DNA from 4 places in the Kistimonas ophiarachnellae genome. Region 2 is predicted to be linked to each of the others. Evidence: predicted binding sites of a transcription regulator. Region 2 holds the regulator's gene; each other region holds the start of a gene.
The links. Region 2 encodes FNR, which switches genes on or off when oxygen is low (the NO sensors DNR and NnrR bind a similar motif). Its sites were predicted from a motif close to TTGATNTANATCAA; they were not measured.
Positions count from the first base shown of each region.

Region 1: yiaY (L-threonine dehydrogenase) is a predicted target of FNR. The motif match lies at 2,558-2,571, and genes of this name have one in related genera.
Region 3: AC27K1_RS07350 (C69 family dipeptidase) is a predicted target of FNR. The motif match lies at 3,192-3,205, and genes of this name have one in related genera.
Region 4: AC27K1_RS12915 (OmpW/AlkL family protein) is a predicted target of FNR. The motif match lies at 3,467-3,480, and genes of this name have one in related genera.

Region 1 is NZ_BAAJPA010000002.1:97,320-101,912, reverse strand. It holds tRNA gene AC27K1_RS02695 (tRNA-Pro) at 1-6, opposite strand, end outside; gene folD (bifunctional methylenetetrahydrofolate dehydrogenase/methenyltetrahydrofolate cyclohydrolase FolD) at 380-1,240, shown strand; gene yiaY (L-threonine dehydrogenase) at 1,295-2,446, opposite strand; gene AC27K1_RS02680 (hypothetical protein) at 3,154-4,266, shown strand; gene cysS (cysteine--tRNA ligase) at 4,372-4,593, opposite strand, start outside.
Region 2 is NZ_BAAJPA010000019.1:65,859-70,451, reverse strand. It holds gene hemN (oxygen-independent coproporphyrinogen III oxidase) at 1-1,230, shown strand, start outside; gene fnr (fumarate/nitrate reduction transcriptional regulator Fnr) at 1,408-2,166, shown strand; gene AC27K1_RS19575 (adenine phosphoribosyltransferase) at 2,188-2,721, shown strand; gene AC27K1_RS19570 (hypothetical protein) at 2,788-3,288, shown strand; gene AC27K1_RS19565 (TraR/DksA family transcriptional regulator) at 3,306-3,632, opposite strand; gene ttcA (tRNA 2-thiocytidine(32) synthetase TtcA) at 3,996-4,593, shown strand, end outside.
Region 3 is NZ_BAAJPA010000005.1:30,320-34,912, forward strand. It holds gene AC27K1_RS07345 (hypothetical protein) at 1-1,242, shown strand, start outside; gene AC27K1_RS07350 (C69 family dipeptidase) at 1,502-2,989, opposite strand; gene AC27K1_RS07355 (thiopurine S-methyltransferase) at 3,313-4,056, shown strand; gene AC27K1_RS07360 (HAD family hydrolase) at 4,062-4,593, opposite strand, start outside.
Region 4 is NZ_BAAJPA010000009.1:113,746-118,338, reverse strand. It holds gene AC27K1_RS12925 (PAS domain S-box protein) at 1-1,490, opposite strand, end outside; gene AC27K1_RS12920 (SDR family oxidoreductase) at 1,685-2,566, shown strand; gene AC27K1_RS12915 (OmpW/AlkL family protein) at 2,648-3,328, opposite strand; gene AC27K1_RS12910 (DUF3450 family protein) at 3,592-4,374, shown strand; gene AC27K1_RS12905 (MotA/TolQ/ExbB proton channel family protein) at 4,371-4,593, shown strand, end outside.

The DNA of each region.
Region 1 (4,593 bases), on a different contig from region 2:
ACCCCGAATCAGACGCTGCGAAGCGGCATGAGTGCTGCTCAACGACGGGGCGAATATTACCCGCAGCCCTGCAGTTCGTCAACGCCTCATCGACTACCTTTTTCCGTTAGGAAACGAGGACTTACAAAATGCTGTTAACGAAAATGCCACCCGCACGCTTTCCTTTATTAAAGAACATTTTGGAGGGAAGCGACAAAATCGGATTACACCCCATGCTCACTGGCCAACTTGAAGCATTGCAGCGAGTTCAACCGTAGTCGAAAAAATTCCAGGCAAAGGAAAAGTGTGCCCCGTCATGCGTTGACCCATGCCACGATTTACCGCCGAAAATCTGTCATACTCCCCGCCTTCCTGAAACAGAAAAAACAAGTCACATCTCATGCAAGCAAAGATCATTGATGGCAAACGCATTGCTGACGGGATCACGGACCGCATAGCTGCTGCTGTAAAAACAAGACAGGAACATGGTCTCCGCACCCCGGGTCTGGCGGTGATACTCCTGGGCGAAGATCCCGCCTCTCGCGTTTATGTCGGCAAGAAACGGCGGGACTGCGAAAAAGTCGGCTTCCTCTCTCGCTCCTACGACCTCCCTACCGCCACTACCGAAGAGCAGTTACTCACCCTGATTGATAACCTGAACAACGACCCGGAAATCGACGGCATCCTGGTTCAGCTTCCCCTTCCCGCCCACATCAACAGCACGCACGTGATCGAGCGCATCCGCCCCGACAAAGATGTTGACGGTTTTCACCCCTACAATATTGGACGCCTCTGCCAGCGTAACCCGATGCTACGCCCCTGCACCCCCAAGGGTGTCATGACACTACTGGAAAGCACCGGCGAATGTCTGCGCGGTAAGAAATCCACGATTGTAGGCGCCTCTAATATCGTTGGCCGCCCCATGATGCTTGAGCTGCTCCTCGCAGGCAGCACCACTACGACCGCCCACCGTTTCACCGAAAACCTGGCATCAGAAGTCGCCAGCGCTGATATCGTTGTTGTGGGTGTCGGGAAACCAGGACTGGTCAAAGGCGAATGGATCAAACCCGGCAGCATCGTGATTGACGTGGGCATTAACCGCCTGGAAAGCGGAAAACTGGTTGGCGACGTTGAATTTGAAGCTGCCGCTGAGCGCGCTTCCTGGATCACACCGGTACCTGGCGGTGTCGGCCCCATGACTGTCGCAACCCTGCTGGAAAATACGCTCTACGCTGCCGAGCACCTCCATCCGGACGCATAAGGCACACAAACAAAAAGGCCGGACATGAAGCCCGGCCTTTTTTACGACTATCGATTACATCGCATTGCGATAGATAGCCACGATCTCTTCGTGAGTCGCCTGCTTGGGATTGGTCAGACCACAGGCATCCTTCAGCGCATTCTCTGCGAGCAGATCCAGATCTTCCTCTTTCACATTCAGCTCACGCAGACCTGCAGGGATACCGACAGACGCTGACAGTTCACGGATCGCTTCCAGCGCTTTTTCAGCAGCCTGAGGCGCTTCCATACCTTCAACATCCTTACCCATGGCACGCGCCACATCAGCCAGACGACCGGGGCTAACCTGCGCATTGTACTGCTGGACGTGAGGCAGCAGGACAGCGTTGCACACACCGTGAGGCAGATCGTAGAAACCACCCAGCTGGTGCGCCATGGCGTGAACGTAGCCCAGGCTGGCATTGTTGAATGCCATACCGGCCAGCAACTGCGCGTAAGCCATCTGGTCACGGGCTTCCATGTCTTCGCCATTGTCGACCGCACGACGCAGGTAAGAAGCAATCAGTTTGATAGCTTTCAGCGCACAGCAGTCAGTCACAGGCGTAGCGATTGTAGATACATAGGCTTCTACCGCATGGGTCAGGGCATCCATACCTGTCGCTGCAGTCAGGGAAGCCGGCATACCCTTCATCAGCGCCGGATCATTGACGGACATGATCGGCGTGGTGTTCTTGTCAACAATCGCCATTTTCACGTGACGCTTCACGTCAGTGATGATGCAGAAACGGGTAATTTCTGAGGCCGTACCTGCAGTCGTGTTAATTGCGACCAGCGGCAACTGAGGCTTGCCGGAAACATCGACGCCTTCGTAATCCTTGATTTCACCACCATTGGTTGCAACCAGCGCAATACCTTTGGCGCAATCGTGTGGAGAGCCACCACCGAGAGAAATCACGAAATCACAGTCATTTTCCTGCAGCAGTGCAAGACCATCACGTACGTTTTCACAAGTCGGGTTAGGCTGAGTGCCATCATAAATAACGCTGGCAACCCCTTTTTCACCCAGCTGCTCAACCACATCGCCGACCAGGCCAATATCGTTCAGCACTTTGTCCGTTACAACCAGGGCTTTCTTAAGGCCAAATCCAACAATATCGTTGATCGCTTCAGCCAGACATCCTTCACCCATATGGTTAATGGCCGGCATAAAGAACTTGTATGCACTCATGCAATTCACTCCCAGGCAATCGTTTAATTCAGCTTGTCCTGCCCCACCCGGAGCAACGACAAGACAAAAAACCGTCTAAAACCACGTTAACACCGAGCATCTGGCACAATATTGACTTGGCGCAATGAAAAAACATGAGATTGCTCCCGTATTGACCCTTGCAAACAAACCAGCCACTGCAAACGCAATACCGGAGTAACACAACCGCTAAACAACACTTTAAAAGTGATGCCTGATCTCGAAAAGGCGCTCCAATGCATGATGCATGATGCATGATGCCGACTACGCTCCGCTCAACGGTTGTTTGTACTTAATTATGCAATTTTTTGATTATTCAAACGTAGAGTCACATCCCAGGGAACCGTTTCCGCACATGAACACAGATAAATTTCATATATGGGACTTCTTTAAGTCATGGCTCAGGAAACCGAAAAAGGCAGCTTAGCCCTTAACAGCTGCGTTACCGTTAACAGCAACCAAATTATTCATTGCATAGAAAAACGGGAACCAATAATGCCAGAAAGAATCTATTTGATTATTCCGAAGCATTGATCACACTTTGCAATCATCAATACGCCCCCTTTAACCAGATGTTTCGGATTTTTTTTTAATCCAGTATCTACAACATTTATGTAAGAGGCTTCACCATGATCAGAAAATCACCCCCCACACAACCAATAAGATCAGGCAGTAAAAAAACAGCCCCAATGAAAGAAAAGAACAAAAAAAATGGAAAAAACGTCAAACAAGCAAGAGCCAGGAAACCCGACACGGCAACCCATAAAAAGCTGACAGGCAATGTCACAAAAACGATAACATCCAGAAAAGGCGTCACCATTAAATTCACGACCACGAAAAAAAACGAAACACAGGATTCAGATTCAGAAAAAAAAAATCATGCACCAGCCAAAGGCAATCCACCCAATAAATTCAGGCGGTTGAAAGCGCTTTCTCTTGGACTGCTTGCAATCTCATCACGCACGGCCGCGGCGACCAACCAACCCTTGCATCAAACAGCTTTGGGTACTACCGCGAATCCAACCTATTACTCACCCGGCGCACCACTGATGCAACAAAGCGAACGATCCCAAATTTCCGAATCGATTATAATTAATTGCCAAAACAGCCAGGTAGTTCAAGATCTTTTCGATGATTTTCAAACAAGATGCGATAACAAGATTAATCAAAATAATAAGCAAATCAATAATTTACATTTCCAACTCGGAGCCTGCATTGGGGGAATCATTGCAAATTTCACTAACGTACTTAACAACCTCGACCAATCAAAAAAAACTGAAGCACAACAGTATTGCAAAAATGAAGTCAGCAAAAATAAAGACGTTGAAAAAAACGTCTGCTTCGCCTTAAACCAGGCAAATAATGATTGCGAAAATACCAACGAAAATCTGAATAGACAATTACAGGATCTGGATCTGAAGCTGAAGCAACAACAGGAACAATGCAGACAACAGCAGGAACAACAGCAGGAACAATGCAGACAACAGCAGGAACAACAGCAGCTACAAACGCAGCTACAAACGCAGGAACAAGTGCAGAAGCAAGAGCAAACCATAGGCGGTCTGGCCATCGGAACGGGTTTACTGGCCGCAATACTTATCGCAGGAGGAGCCTGTGCGGGAGTAGCCGCCAACAAGCAAAGAAAAAAAATCAGACGTCTGAAACAGAGGCTACAAACTCAAACTGCTCAACTGCCATTGTTACCAAAACTGTCTACCCCCTATATAATCCAACATTCAAGCCAGGGCATTCGAATACATCAACCACCAACACTACAACGGCAACGCTCAACCAGCGTCTGATATTGCCAACTCTGGCAACAAGCACCCGCCCGTACCCGGGCTCACAATCGTTGCCGCCGGTGCAATAATACATTGTGAAGCCCCGCAAAACGGGGCTTTTCTGAATTATCGCTCAATTCGCCACGTCGTGCCTTCGCGACTATCTTCCAGGATCACGCCTTTCGACGCGAGTTCGTCGCGAATCCGGTCAGCCTCGGCGAAATCACGGTTTTTCTTGGCAGCAACACGCTGATCGATCATGGAATGAATCCAAGCCTCATCAACATCAGCACCGGATTTCAGGAACGCTTCCGGCTCTCCCTGAAGAATCCCAAGAATACCGCCCAG
Region 2 (4,593 bases):
CGCCCACTGTCGCTTTATTTCCATATCCCGTTTTGCGCCAAGGTCTGTTACTACTGCGGATGCAACAAGGTCGTCACCAAACGCCGCGAGCATGCCGAACCTTACCTGCAGGCACTCTTTCACGAAATTGAAATGCAGTCCGCCCTGGTGGGTCATAACCAGACGGTGGAACAACTCCACTGGGGCGGCGGCACCCCCACCTTCCTGAACCCGGCCCAAATGCAGGCGCTGATGGACAAAACCGCGAAGCATTTCAACCTGACCTGCGGTGACCTGGGAGATTACTCCATTGAAATTGACCCCAGGGAAGCAGACTGGAGCGTGATCGGCCACCTGCGCTCGCTGGGGTTCAACCGGATCAGCATCGGCGTACAGGACTTCGACCCAACCGTTCAGCAGGCAGTCAACCGGGTACAGAGCGAAGAAGAGACCCGGGATGTCATTGATGCTGCCCGCGCACTGACGTTTAAATCGATCAACATTGATCTTATTTATGGTCTGCCTTTCCAGAGCTGCGCCAGCTTCATGAAAACGGTCGACAAAATCATCGACATCCGCCCGGATCGTCTTTCCGTCTTCAATTACGCCCACATGCCTAACCGCTTCATGCCTCAGCGGCGCATCAACAATGAAGACCTGCCCAATCCGCAGGAAAAACTGGCCATTCTCGAAAATACCATCAACCGGCTACTGGACGCCGGATACGTATACATCGGCATGGATCACTTTGCCCTGCCAGATGACGATCTCGCCCTGGCGCAGGAAGAAGGCTCGTTGCACCGGAACTTCCAGGGATATACGACACATAGCCAGTGTGACCTGATTGGCATGGGCGTGTCCTCCATCAGCCGAATTGGCAATGTCTACGCCCAGAACCATGCGAACATGGAAGAGTACACCAGCCGTATCAACAACGGCCATCTGGCGATTCGTCGTGGCTTACTGATGAATGAAGATGACCGCATCCGAAGCGCTGTTATCAACCAGCTCATCTGCCACTTCCACCTTGACTTCCGTCATATCGAAACGATGTTCGGCATCCGTTTCCAGGACTACTTTGCCGATGCACTCAACAAGCTGTCCCCAATGGCGGCAGACGGCCTCATTCGACTGGACAAAAACGGCATTGTTGTCGAACCCCGGGGAAGACTGCTGATCCGTAATATTTGCATGCAGTTTGACGCCTATCAGCAGGTGGCGGAAGTTCAACGATTCTCACGGGTCATCTGAACCAGTCCATTAACCTCCCCCCCCCCCCCGGTTTCATGTACCAACGAACACTGAAACCGGCCTTTTTTCAAGAAACATTCAGATACGTATCCTCACAGTCTTAAACTTGTCAGGAGAATCCCCTACAATACCGCCGCAACGACTTTTACACCCACCGGTTCACAGGGGTTCTTCTGTATGGTGTCCAAGCTGAATGTGCGGCAAGTGACTCATGTGGCCTGCAGAGACTGCAGCCTGAGTCAGCTCTGCCTGCCACTGGCGCTGAAAATTGAAGATATTGATGAACTCGACAGGATCATCAAGCGAGGACGTCCGCTGAAAAAAGGCGAGCACCTGTTTCTCGAAGGCGATCCCTTTCACAGTGTCTACGCAGTACGCTCCGGCGCACTGAAAACCTACACGGCCACCAACGAAGGCGAAGAACAGATCACGGGCTTTTACCTGCCCAGTGAGCTGGTGGGACTGAGCGGTCTCGATACAGAGGCCTATCCGGTGTCTGCCCAGGCGATTGAAACCACCATGGTCTGCGAGATCCCGTTTGATCGCCTGGAAAAACTGTCTGACGACTACCCGGAGCTGCGGCGCCAGCTGATGCGCATCATGTGTCGCAAAATCCGCGAAGACCAGCAGATGAAACTGCTGCTGTCGAAGAAGAACGCGGACGAGCGGATTGCCACATTCCTGATCAACCTGGCCAGCCGTTTCCGTCGTCGCGGCTTTTCATCACAGTCTTTCCGCCTGTCGATGTCCCGCAACGAAATGGGCAACTACCTGGGCCTGGCGGTTGAAACCGTCAGCCGCGTGTTCACCCGTTTCCAGAAAAACGGCCTGATCAACGCCAACGGCAAAGAGATTGAGATCACCAGCGCCATGGAACTGTGCGCCCTGGCCGGTGGCAAACTTGTTGAACACCAGGACATTGTCAACATCCAGTAACCCTCCGCAGGATTGGCCCTGATGGTTTTTGACCAGCAACTGCTCCACTCCCTGATTCGGGCCATACCCAACTGGCCCGAACCCGGCGTGACATTTCGCGATATCACGCCATTGTTTCAGTCCCCTCAAGGGACACAGATGATCATTGACACCCTGGCAGAACGCTACAGGGGTCAGGATATCACCCATATTGGCGCCCTGGATGCCCGTGGTTTCCTGGTTGGCTCACCGCTGGCGTGTAAACTGGGTCTGCCGCTGGTCATTTTCAGAAAACCCGGCAAACTGCCCTATGACGTGATTCGCGAAGAGTATGAGCTTGAGTACGGTTCCGCCGCACTCGAAGTCCATACCGACGCACTGAAAAAGGGTGATCGCATACTACTGGCTGACGACCTGATTGCCACGGGCGGAACGCTTTGCGCTGCGGCCCGGCTCTGTCGCCGTCTGGGTGCTGAGCCCGTTGAGGCAGCCGCTATCATCGACCTCCCGGAACTGGGCGGCTCAAAACGCCTCGACGCGGAAGGCATACCCAGCTTCAGTCTGTGCAGCTATTGATCAAGCTATTGGCGTTACCGCCGATTCCCCGTTTATAGAACCTTAAGGCAGGGAAGCCTGAAGACCATGGGAATCTGCGCAGACGAATTCAGGGAGTATGTCGTCCAACCCACGCTAGACCACCTCGACATGCGGTCACCGCTGGCAGAAAACCTGCTACTGGGCACCGCAGCGGTGGAATCCGGACTCGGCTCCCACTTACACCTTGCCAACCATGCCTCGCTTGGCATTTACCAGATCAGTCCGGAAACCCACCGCCGAATCTGGGACACCTTCCTTTATAATCAACATGAACTGGCCAGCAAAGTCAGAGGCCTGGCCAGCCAACGGGAATTTCTGCTACACCCACACGCGGAACTGGCCACCAACCTCAGCTATGCGACAGCGATAGCCTGGATGGTTTACCTGAGTGCCGACGTAAACATTGATGACCCGGCCACTGCCAGCGACCCACAACTGCTGGCATCCATCTGGCAGGAACATTACCAGAGCGAAAACAGCCACTTACCGGAAACATTTATTGAAAACTACAACCACCTCATCCTGGGTAAAACGGTAGCGGCCTGACGTCATCAAGCGACGGCCTACTCCTTATTCTCTGCACATTTCACACAGAGATCCGTATAGGGCATGATCTCAAGTCGTGCCATCGGAATATCAGCACCACACCCGGCACAGATTTCGTAGTCACCCTCCTCGATTCGCTCCAGCGCCTTCTGGATCAGGCGTAGTTCAGCAACAGCTTCATTGCCTAACGCATCCAGCACCTCGTCATTCTCTCGTTCCTGGGCCTGCTCCGACCAGTCAGCACTGGCCTTGCGGGTCACATCGCGGGTAATGTTGGCGACACGCCGCTCCAGCTCATCCTGCCGCGCCTGCAGCCGCTGGCGAAACTCCTCGTATTTGCTCATTCGACTCCCTCTGTAGGTAACATGATCATCTCCCCCAACACCCTATTCTAGTCAGCCTGCCAATAATTCCGCTTGATCTGAATCATGACCTTCAACAGCAGATACAACACAGAAACCAACCCATCAAGCCAGCCCAACAGTCTAGCAAAGCCGATCCTGTCAAAGCGCCCATGGCAGGCATTCAATAACCCTCCCTCCCCATAAGGCAACGTATGTATTAACCGCGAGAGCCTGCGGTCATGAATACCTGATTATTTGCGCCCGGGTCTTTATAATGCTGCGAACTTTCATCACTGTGATCACAAGAACGGTATTTCTGTTCTTCACGGTTTGTCCACTGACACTAGCAAGTACCCTGACCGTATGCAGATTGAGACCCGAAGCGAAAAAGTCAATTTCAACAAGCTGCAGAAACGCCTGCGCCGTCTGACCGGTCAGGCTATTGCCGCCTATAACATGATCGAGGATGGCGACCGCATCATGTGCTGCCTGTCTGGCGGTAAAGACAGTTACGCCATGCTCGATATCCTGCTCAATCTGCAGAAATATGCACCGGTCAAGTTTGAAGTCATCGCGGTCAACCTGGACCAGAAGCAGCCAGGCTTCCCTGAGCACGTATTGCCGGACTACCTGACCAGCCTCGGCGTGGAATACCGCATCATAGAAGAAGACACCTACAGCATCGTCAAGGACAAGGTACCCGATGGCAAAACGACCTGTGCACTCTGCTCTCGCCTGCGCCGGGGCATCCTTTACCGTACAGCCACAGAGCTCGGCGCCACCAAAATCGCCCTGGGACACCACCGGGAAGACATCCTGGAAACCTTGTTCCTGAACATGTTTTATGGCGGCAAGCTCAAGGCAATGCCTCCCAAACTGATCAGTGATGATGGCAAACATATTGTTATTCGTCCGCTGGCGTTCTGCCGGGAGAAAGATATAGCCAGGTTTGCCGAACTGA
Region 3 (4,593 bases), on a different contig from region 2:
GGATTAGTGAATAACTTACTGACAACTGGTGAAGTCGTTGTACAGAATGACAGTCACAATGAAACGGGTTTGAATGAAAGTCATTGTGGCAATATCGTTGAGACTGAAAATTCCCCTGTAAACACTAATACTGATGAGGACATTGGAGTTCATGCAAGGATGTCTATTGCTGATGTCGAGTCATCTCGAACGGAAGAGATGCAAGTATTACCAGAAGATTTGAACAATGAGCCAGATATCAATGATAACAAGAGAAAAGAATTCAGAGAGCAATTAATAGAGTTTTTAACCAACTCCACATACGGTGACAAAAAAGCATTTGATTACTGTGGTGGTTCTGTTTTGATAGGGATTCTAAAGCCTGAGCACACTGTTTTTCATCGTGGCGAAGACGAATATGGGCTTGAAATAAAAGCAAGATGGAAGGTCGAAGGTAAAGAGGCTGCTTTAGAAGGATTGCGTGATCGGGGTTTTGAAGAATACTCGTATGGTAAAGGGTTGTATTTATCCCAGCAGACAGCGAAAGCGTGGACTTACGGTGCGAGGGTGATGAAAGATCACAGCAGGGTAATTTCAGAGTATTACTTAAAAAATGATATTAAGGTGCTTGAGGTTGATGATGAAAAATTAAATAGTGGAGATTTGAAGCGAAAATTACAAGAAGATTTCGAAAATGTTGTTAAGGCAATGAAAGAGTCTGGTTTTATTATCTGTAAAGATAAAACAAGGGGTGACTGTTCATTGGAGCGTCAACAGTTTCCGGATAGCAAGGTGAATGGATTGAGTGTTTTAAAATTGCTTGAACCCTCGTCGGTTGAAAATATAAAGTGCCTGGATCCTGATTTTCTTGATACAAAGCTGTCGATACCAATAGACAAAGAAACAGCCAAGACAATGAAAATGAAGGAAGTTCGCATTGAAGACGAAACAAAGCTTGAGAATATTGGTGAACGTGATGTCTATGAAGCAAGCGACGATAAAAATGGACAGAAGATAAATGTTTTTCGCCTATGTGTGGAATTGCCCAAAGAATTTATACCTTTCAGGAGGGGGGCTGATACGGAAAAGAAATATTTTATTCGAAAAGAAGGGAGTATCTTTATTCGCGTCAAACCTCCAGCGCCTGTATCTTATAATGATGGAAACAATCCAGGTTGCAGGGTGAATTATACGGATAGAATTGATTCGTTAAGAAATCAATTCTATGTGCAGTATGTGGCTGCAAATAACAATACTGATTGAATATTACCTTGCATCTTCTGAGCTGGTGCTGATAACAGTAATACAAGCCATGGGGCTCGTCAGGTAAGGATTTCAGCGTATACGTTTGTGCAGTCAACACCGCTTTGGAACAGTGCCGGGAATGACGTACTGCCTGAATCCGCCGGTTTCAAATTCGTAACCATCACATCACATGACATGATATGGAAAGAATGGCTGCCCACAGTCATTCCCGGTAACGCCGGTCATGACTGTGAGAGTTATGGCATCGTCCAGGGGGTCAGAGATTCTTGATCTTCTCAAACTCCTCCGGGCTGTACTTCTTCTCGGTACTGCGGGTGAGATCGGTCATCAGCTGGGATTTCAGTTCCCGGGCTTTGTCCAGCGTACGGCTGAGCAGGCCATTGGAATAGTCGTTGGCGAACTGGATGGCCGTGGCGGGATCCTCCGTGTAAAGGGTCTTGAGCATGCTGTTGATGTAAGGCTGGGCGCTGACATACTGGATTTCCACCTTGTCCCACACCGAGCGCACAACCGGTGCATACTTCCCGTCCATCACGTGCTTGTTGGTCAGCGTGCCGAGGCTGCGGTAGGTCCACCAGGCGGACTGGTCGTCATACTGGTCGGTGCCGATGGTATAGGCATACGGGATTTCATCCATGGCGTTGAAGATGGGGACAAAAGCCGTGTCCTCAACGGTGCCCATGGTTTGCCAGATCACCGCTGACAGCTCTTTCGGCATATCAGGATACATTTCGATGATATGGCTTTCCGCCTGGCGGTCGATCCCGATGGGACGGTCAGACTTGCCTTCCAGTGCGGTACCCTCGTAATCCGCCCGCAGGACGTTGGCTACATCCAGAACACTGATCTTTTCATCGGGTTTCATGAACAGCGGATATTGTGCCTGACGAGGCTTCTGCTTGATTGAAGGGGTCAGCAGTTTCTGGCCGAGCCATTCGCGGTCAGTGTTGTAGGGATCGTCAATGACGCCGAATGCCCTGGCGAAGTTAAAGGATTGGCGATCAGGATTCTTCAGCAGGTTGTGTTTTTTAACAAAGTCATAGACGCCACGGGAGGCCATGACATTCTGTTTGTCATTCAGGTCGACGCCGTGGATACGCAGGCCGTTTGCCATGATCAGGTACTGGTCATCCGGCACCCGTACCGCCATCCAGTGGTGGCCGGAACCAATTTCCATGTACCAGATTTCATTCTTGTCCGAGAACTGGACGCCGTTGCCTTCGCCTGCGCCGTATTGTTCAACGTAGTGTCCCAGCAGCTGTACCGCTTCACGGGCGCTCTTGGCCTGGGGCAGGATCAGGGTGGGCATGACTTCTTCGATGATGCCGGTATCCACCAGGGGATCCGCCGCCCTGGCCTTGTCATTGACTTCGGCGCTGGTGGTGGAGGACATGGCGACGTTGTATTCATTGACGCCACGCTCTTCGAACACCTTGCCGTCATTGGCGTGCTGGTAGGCATCCCAGTCTGCGATGCTGGTATAGCGATAGGCGACGCTGGGCGCTGGCACCTTCAGGCCGTTGGACAGGGTCCATACCGTGCCTTCTTCGATGGTCTCGCGGGGATGCACGACCATGTGCTTGGCCCAGTTGTTGATGGAGAAATCTTCGTTGCGGGCAATGATCAGGGCGCCGCTGGCCGAGGCCTTCTTGCCGACGGCAACGGCGGTACAGGCCTGGGCGGTCGGTACCATGATGGCGCTGGTAATGGCAACGGCGAGGATTTTTTTGCTGAACGTAGTCATGGAGATTGCAGCCTCCAGATGGCGTTGTGATGAATGAGGAGCCTTGCGGACAGGGGTAGGGTTATCACCAGTATGGTCGACAGGCGACCGGTGATGGGTCTGTTTTCATCGGCTGTTGTCAGGGTAGACCCTGAAAGCAGGGCGCTGACAGCCGGCCCCGTTCCGGATGGGGGCAATCTACGCGGTCTGGGCTAGCATGGTGTTGATTTGTATCAAGGAATGTCGGGTCGGCGGACATTGCCATGCCGGACTGGCGTTTACACGGATTCGGTATAGTCTGAGAGCACATCAATAACCTCAAACTATCAAAGTCAGAGCCTTTTATGTACAACATGCTGCTGCGTTGTCGCTATGCCTGGTTTTTGTTTGCTGTTGTGATTGCCATTAAGGAGGGACGTGCGATGGAAACCCAAGATTGGGAGCAGGCCTGGACGGAGGGGCAAACCGGGTTCCATCGGCAGGACGCTAATCCCCTGCTGATTAATTACTGGCCCACATTGGCAGTGGGTGAGGATGAATCGGTTTTGGTTCCACTCTCCGGCAAAACGGTGGATATGGTCTGGCTGTCTCAACAGCATCATCATATTGTGGGTTCTGAAATCGTGGAGCAGGCGGTAGCCTCTTTTTTTGCCGAAAATGCGCTTAAGCCCGAGATAACGTCGCAAGGTAGCCACACCTGGTGGCAAGCCAGTAACATCACGATCATCCAGGGCGATTTTTTTACGATACCCGCGGGTACTGTTGAGGCCTCAGCGTTTTATGACAGGGCTGCCCTGATTGCGATACCCCATGAGCAACAAGTCGCTTATGTGGCAGCGATGATGGCGACAGCGCCTGCGCTGGAGCATGGGTTACTCATCACGTTGGATTATGCCCCCATACTGGCTGGTGGTCCTCCTTATGCTGTCGGGCCGGACGCGGTAGACGCACTTTATGGTCAGTGGTTTGACGTGAAATTGCTCGGTTCTGCGCCACCGGAAAGGATACCTTCCCGAATGGTAGAGAAGGATGTGTCTTCACTGGTGGAGCATGTCTTCCAGCTTACCCGGAAAAAACGTTTATCCTGAACCGGTTAAAGCGTTTCGTGTGAGAGGTAGCCAATCACACGGAAGAGGTCAGGAAGAATCGCCTGGGCTTTTTCCTGCACCTCAGTATCCGGGATGTTGAGATCGGGAATCATAAGGCTATGACAGCCCGCCGCCAGTGCAGAGCGCATGCCGGTATTAGAGTCTTCCAATGCCAGGCAGTCAGCGGGATCGATGGCCAGCGCTTTGGCGGCCAGCAGGTAAGCGTCGGGTGCCGGCTTGGGGTGGTTGATCATTTCCCCGGAAACAATAACCTGAAAATAATCAGACCACGGATAACTCGCCATCACCCGATCAATTTTGCCCTGATGGGCCGAGGTAACCAGCGCCATGGGAATCTGATGTTCCTGCAGGAAAAGCAGGAGTTCCTGGCTGCCCGGCTTGCAGTCAATGCCGGCTTCCCATCCTTCTGTTTCCCGTGCGGCCAGCTGTGCCTTGAATGCAGCTAACTCAAATCGGTTTCCGCCGAGTTCTTTAATCAGCTGAAAGCAATCTGCCAGGCGGATACCGATGAATTGC
Region 4 (4,593 bases), on a different contig from region 2:
TCGGTAATGTCGTGAGCCAGACCTTCTATACCACTGATACTGCCATCTGGCTCATACATCGGTACCTTGAACACTTCGATATACCGTCGACGCCCCTGGTTATCGAACATCTCCACTTCATAACCATTGGCCTGGCCTGTCGTCAGCACCTGGTCTGTGATGGTCAATGAGATACGGTTCGATTTTTTGCTGGTCTGATGCGCGGTAAAATGCTGGCAATACTCTTCAACCGTGAAACCAAGCACATCTGTGACCGAAGGGCTCGTCGCCGTGATATTGCCATCACGATCATGGCTGAAATAGAAATAGCGCCCTTTCAACCCCTGCACGATGCTGTCAATCGCAAAGTTCTTGGAGGCACGCAGGGCTTCTTCCCGCAGCGCCAGCTGCCCTGTCATTTCTGAAAAATAACGGGCAAGACTTCCGGTTTCATCACGGTTGGGAATGTGAACACTGGCATTCAAATCACCGGATGCTACCCGACGTACAGCGCGTTCCAGTTGTCGAATAGGGCGAGAAATACGACCTGAAATAAACCAGACAGAAGCAAAAATCAACACCAGGGATATCAGCAGAATCACCGCCTGGGTGACAGCATGGGAGCGCAAATCAGCCAGCGCCCGCGAACGCGGCACAGACGCTGACAGCATCCACCCTGCTGCCCGTATCGGCGCATAAAAAAGCCAGTGGTTTTCACCATCGATCTTCAACCGCATCTTGCCCGGCTGGTCACCGGTCATCATGTCGGCAAACTTAATGTAATCCGGACTGTTGAAACGTCTGGCCGTATCGAAGAGGTTTTCCCCCTTATCAATCTCGAAAGGCGCATAGATGTAAGTGCCATCCTGGGCGACCACCAGGAAATCCATTTCAGACTGTGCATCCCTGGAGCCTACTTCATCCAGCTTGCCAAGGTTCACTTTCACCGCAACCATGCCGATGAGCTTGCCATCCCGGTAAAACGGTTCAAGGTAGGTGGAAATCAAATCAACGTGATTAGGATCCTGGTCCGGCGGACACCACTGTTGATTCATGTAAAGCTTTTCAGCCAGCCACCGCTCAACACAGGGAATGAAACCACCATCCTGTCCCTGGTCCCGAAACAGGACCGTATCGTCACTGCGCCAGGCTGTCGGCGCAAACAGAGACTGGTTGCCATTGCGGGTTCCCGGCAGAAAAACCAGTGTCGCGCTAATCAGTACCGGGTTATCTGACACGCTGTTCGAAACCAGGCGGTACAGATGCGCATCTTCAAGTTCCGGACGGATCTCGATGAATCCGGCCAGCGAACGCGCCACCTGCGATGCTTCCATGAGGTAGTTATCAAACCCCACCGCGTAACGCCAGGCGGCTTCGGCCATCTGGTTTTCCAGCGCCTGAGACGAACGTTGCACGGATTGATACAGGTTTATTCCGAACAGCAGGTTATAGATGACGGTGACAGGCACCACCGTAAAAAGTATGATTTTCTGCCGTATCGTGGAGGTCACAGTTTACGTTCTTCGAGAAGGGGTTATCAGGTAAGACCCGCTAAGGTAACGTGACTCCGGCAAATGGCTGAATAAGTAATACTTCGTAGCCGCCCCACCATCACCGTATTGATAACAGTTGTCGTTCATAGCCGGGCTGTCACAATACCGGTATCAGCCAGTGAATCAGCACAGCGTTTCCAGGAAAAGTACAGATGAAGGTTCTTATCATAGGCGGTAATGGACAGATCGGTTATGAACTCCGGGCATTATTGAAGGGAGCCGGCATCCCTCACTACGCCCCGGGACGTGACCAACTTGATCTGACCGATCCCCGCCAAATTGAGGAAGTGATTGCCGAATATCGACCGACAATTGTCGTCAATACCGCTGGTCACAGGAATCCTGCACGGGCGGAAACCGAACCCTCTCGCTGCTTTGCCCTGAACCGTGACGCCCCGGCCGCACTGGCCAAAGTGTGCGACCAATACAAATCCGTTCTGATTCAGATTTCATCCTGGCGGGTCTTTGATGGCATGAAGCAGGAGGTCTATACCATCAAGGACATCCCTAACCCTTCTGGCGTACTGGGCGGCAGTTTCTGGCAGGGCGAACAGCAGATCAGGGAACGCTGCTCGCGCCATGTCATTCTTCGCCTGTCGTGGGTTATCAGCCCCCAGGGGCGCAACCGCCTGACCAGTATTCTCAACAGCCTGACCCAGGGTGAACCCGTCATCGCTTCCGCCAACAGCCGCGGACGACCGACGCCGGCTGATGATGTAGCACGGGTCATTCTGGCTATCATGCGACAAATTGACTGTGATGCGCAGGTCTGGGGAACCTATCACTACAATGCGGCGGAAACCGTGGACGAAGAATCTCTGGCGGAAGTTATTCTTGCAGAAGCATCGCAGTACCGTGACTTCCCTGCCAACACGACAGAGCTGTTTCCTGATTCATCCAGCAACGGAAAAACCGTTAACGCCTGTCTCGACACGACCCATTTGCGTAATACTTTTGGTATTCACAGCAAATCCTGGCGCAGTGGTGTAGCACGACTGGTCAGGGACATTTACGTCACTAGCAAGGAAGAATGACGTTTAAAAATAGCAAGAATTTATACCGGAGAAAGAACAGTGCAGACTACCGCCTGCACTGTATCAAGCGCTATGAAATGTTTAGAAGTTGTAGGCAACGCCAACCATGTAAACCATGGGATCAAGTTCTACGTCAATCTTGTACTTATTGCCTGATGTATCTTTGAATTTGGCTTCGGTATCAATATCCACATACCAGACAGCAGCGTTAACACTCCAGTTTTCGTTGATACGGTAATCCGCGCCTAACTGTGCCGCCAGCCCCCAGGAATCTTTTAACTCCAGCCCCCTGAAAGTGGCTTTATTGGAGCCTTTAAACTCTTCATCAAAGAATGTGGTGTAGTTCAAACCCAGACCGACATAAGGCTGGAAAGCAGAAGAACTCTCCATGGGATAATATTGCAGAGTCAAGGTCGGGGGCAGGTGCTTCACATCCGCCAGATTGCCCAGACTTGCCAGCCCACCTTTCGCCTTGATGGTATGCTGGAATGGTGTTGCGGCCAGCAATTCAATACCAAACTTGTCATCCAGCATATAGGTCATTGACAGACCAAGCTGGGTGTTTGCATCAACATCAACAGTGGTTGGATTGGCTGGTGTTGCACTGGCGCCATTCGCTTTTAACACACCGCTATCAACATCCGGATCAACAGTTGCAGCACCGGCACGGACAATCACATCGCCGGCCTGATAAGCCATGACAGGACCGGACAACGCAGCAACGACAGCCATTACCGCAGCAGCAACAGGCAATTTTTTCACAGAAGTCCCCTCCAGTTTCATAGTAACCCCCTAACAATTCCTTATGACTTGTTGTTCATCTGCCAACCCCTTCAACCATGAAGCACCGGCAAGATACTTATTGTCTATCCATGATAATCCGTATAAACCGAAGGTCTTTTGATCTGGCTCAACAAATCAAACCTTATCCCGCCAGTGAACAGTCTTCTTGCACCAGCAGTCTGCGGAGCAGCATAATAGACAGGCCTTAGCCTATATCGCATTCATCAGAATAAACAATAACAATGCCAGCTATTGTCAGAATCGCTATCACCTTTGTCTTACTGGCTTCTTCACTACCAGCAAGACTCATCGCCGCCGATCCCGCCTCGCTGGAGGATGCCATCGACCTGCAGAAAGACACCCTGCAGCGATCAGCCCAATCCCAACAGGCCATCAATCATCTTGATGATGAAACCCGGCGCATGCTGTCAGAGTACCAGTCGCTGCAGGAAGCCATTGACACCCTCCGTGATGAAAATCATCACTTGGAAAGTCAGCGCCAGAAAATGGCTCAAAAGCGCGCCACGCTGGAAGCTGACATCCAGAAAACAACACAGCTGCTGGCGACACTGCCATCCCTGAACCAACAGATTCATGAAACCTATGGCCGTTTTATTGACCTGGACCTTCCCTTCCAGGGCAATCGCCGTGAGCAGGAACACCGGTTTCTGGGTGAACTGTTGAACGACGCTGACCAGACACCGGTGGAAAACTATCTTGCACTGGTACGCCAACTCCGGGAAACAGCGGAACAGGGACTCCATATTCAGCACTGGACCGGCAAACTGCCCGATGACCGACAGGTCACCTTTTTACGACTCGGTCATATTGCCCTGTATTACCTGACGCCGGATGGCGAGGAAGGCGGTATTTGGGATAGATCAACAGAAACCTGGTCCACCTTGCCCATGGAAGATCGTCACAAATTGTCACGTGCGATCAGGGTGGCGGCCAAGCAGGAACCGACAGGCTGGCTTGTCCTTCCGTTACCGACACATCGTTCTCAACCGGAGGGTGATGTATGAAACCTCTCCTGATTCTGACCAGTGCTCTGCTTGCCTTAACTGTACAGTCCAGTGTCGCTCAAACACCCAATACCAGCACACCACTGGATGAGCTGGTTGCCTCTGTTAAGGAGGCTCGAAAAAAGGAACTCGCACGAAATAGTGAACGGGAACAAAAATTCCTGAACGCACACCAGCAACAAAAAGCGCTGCTTAAAGAGGCTCAACAGACATTTGCCG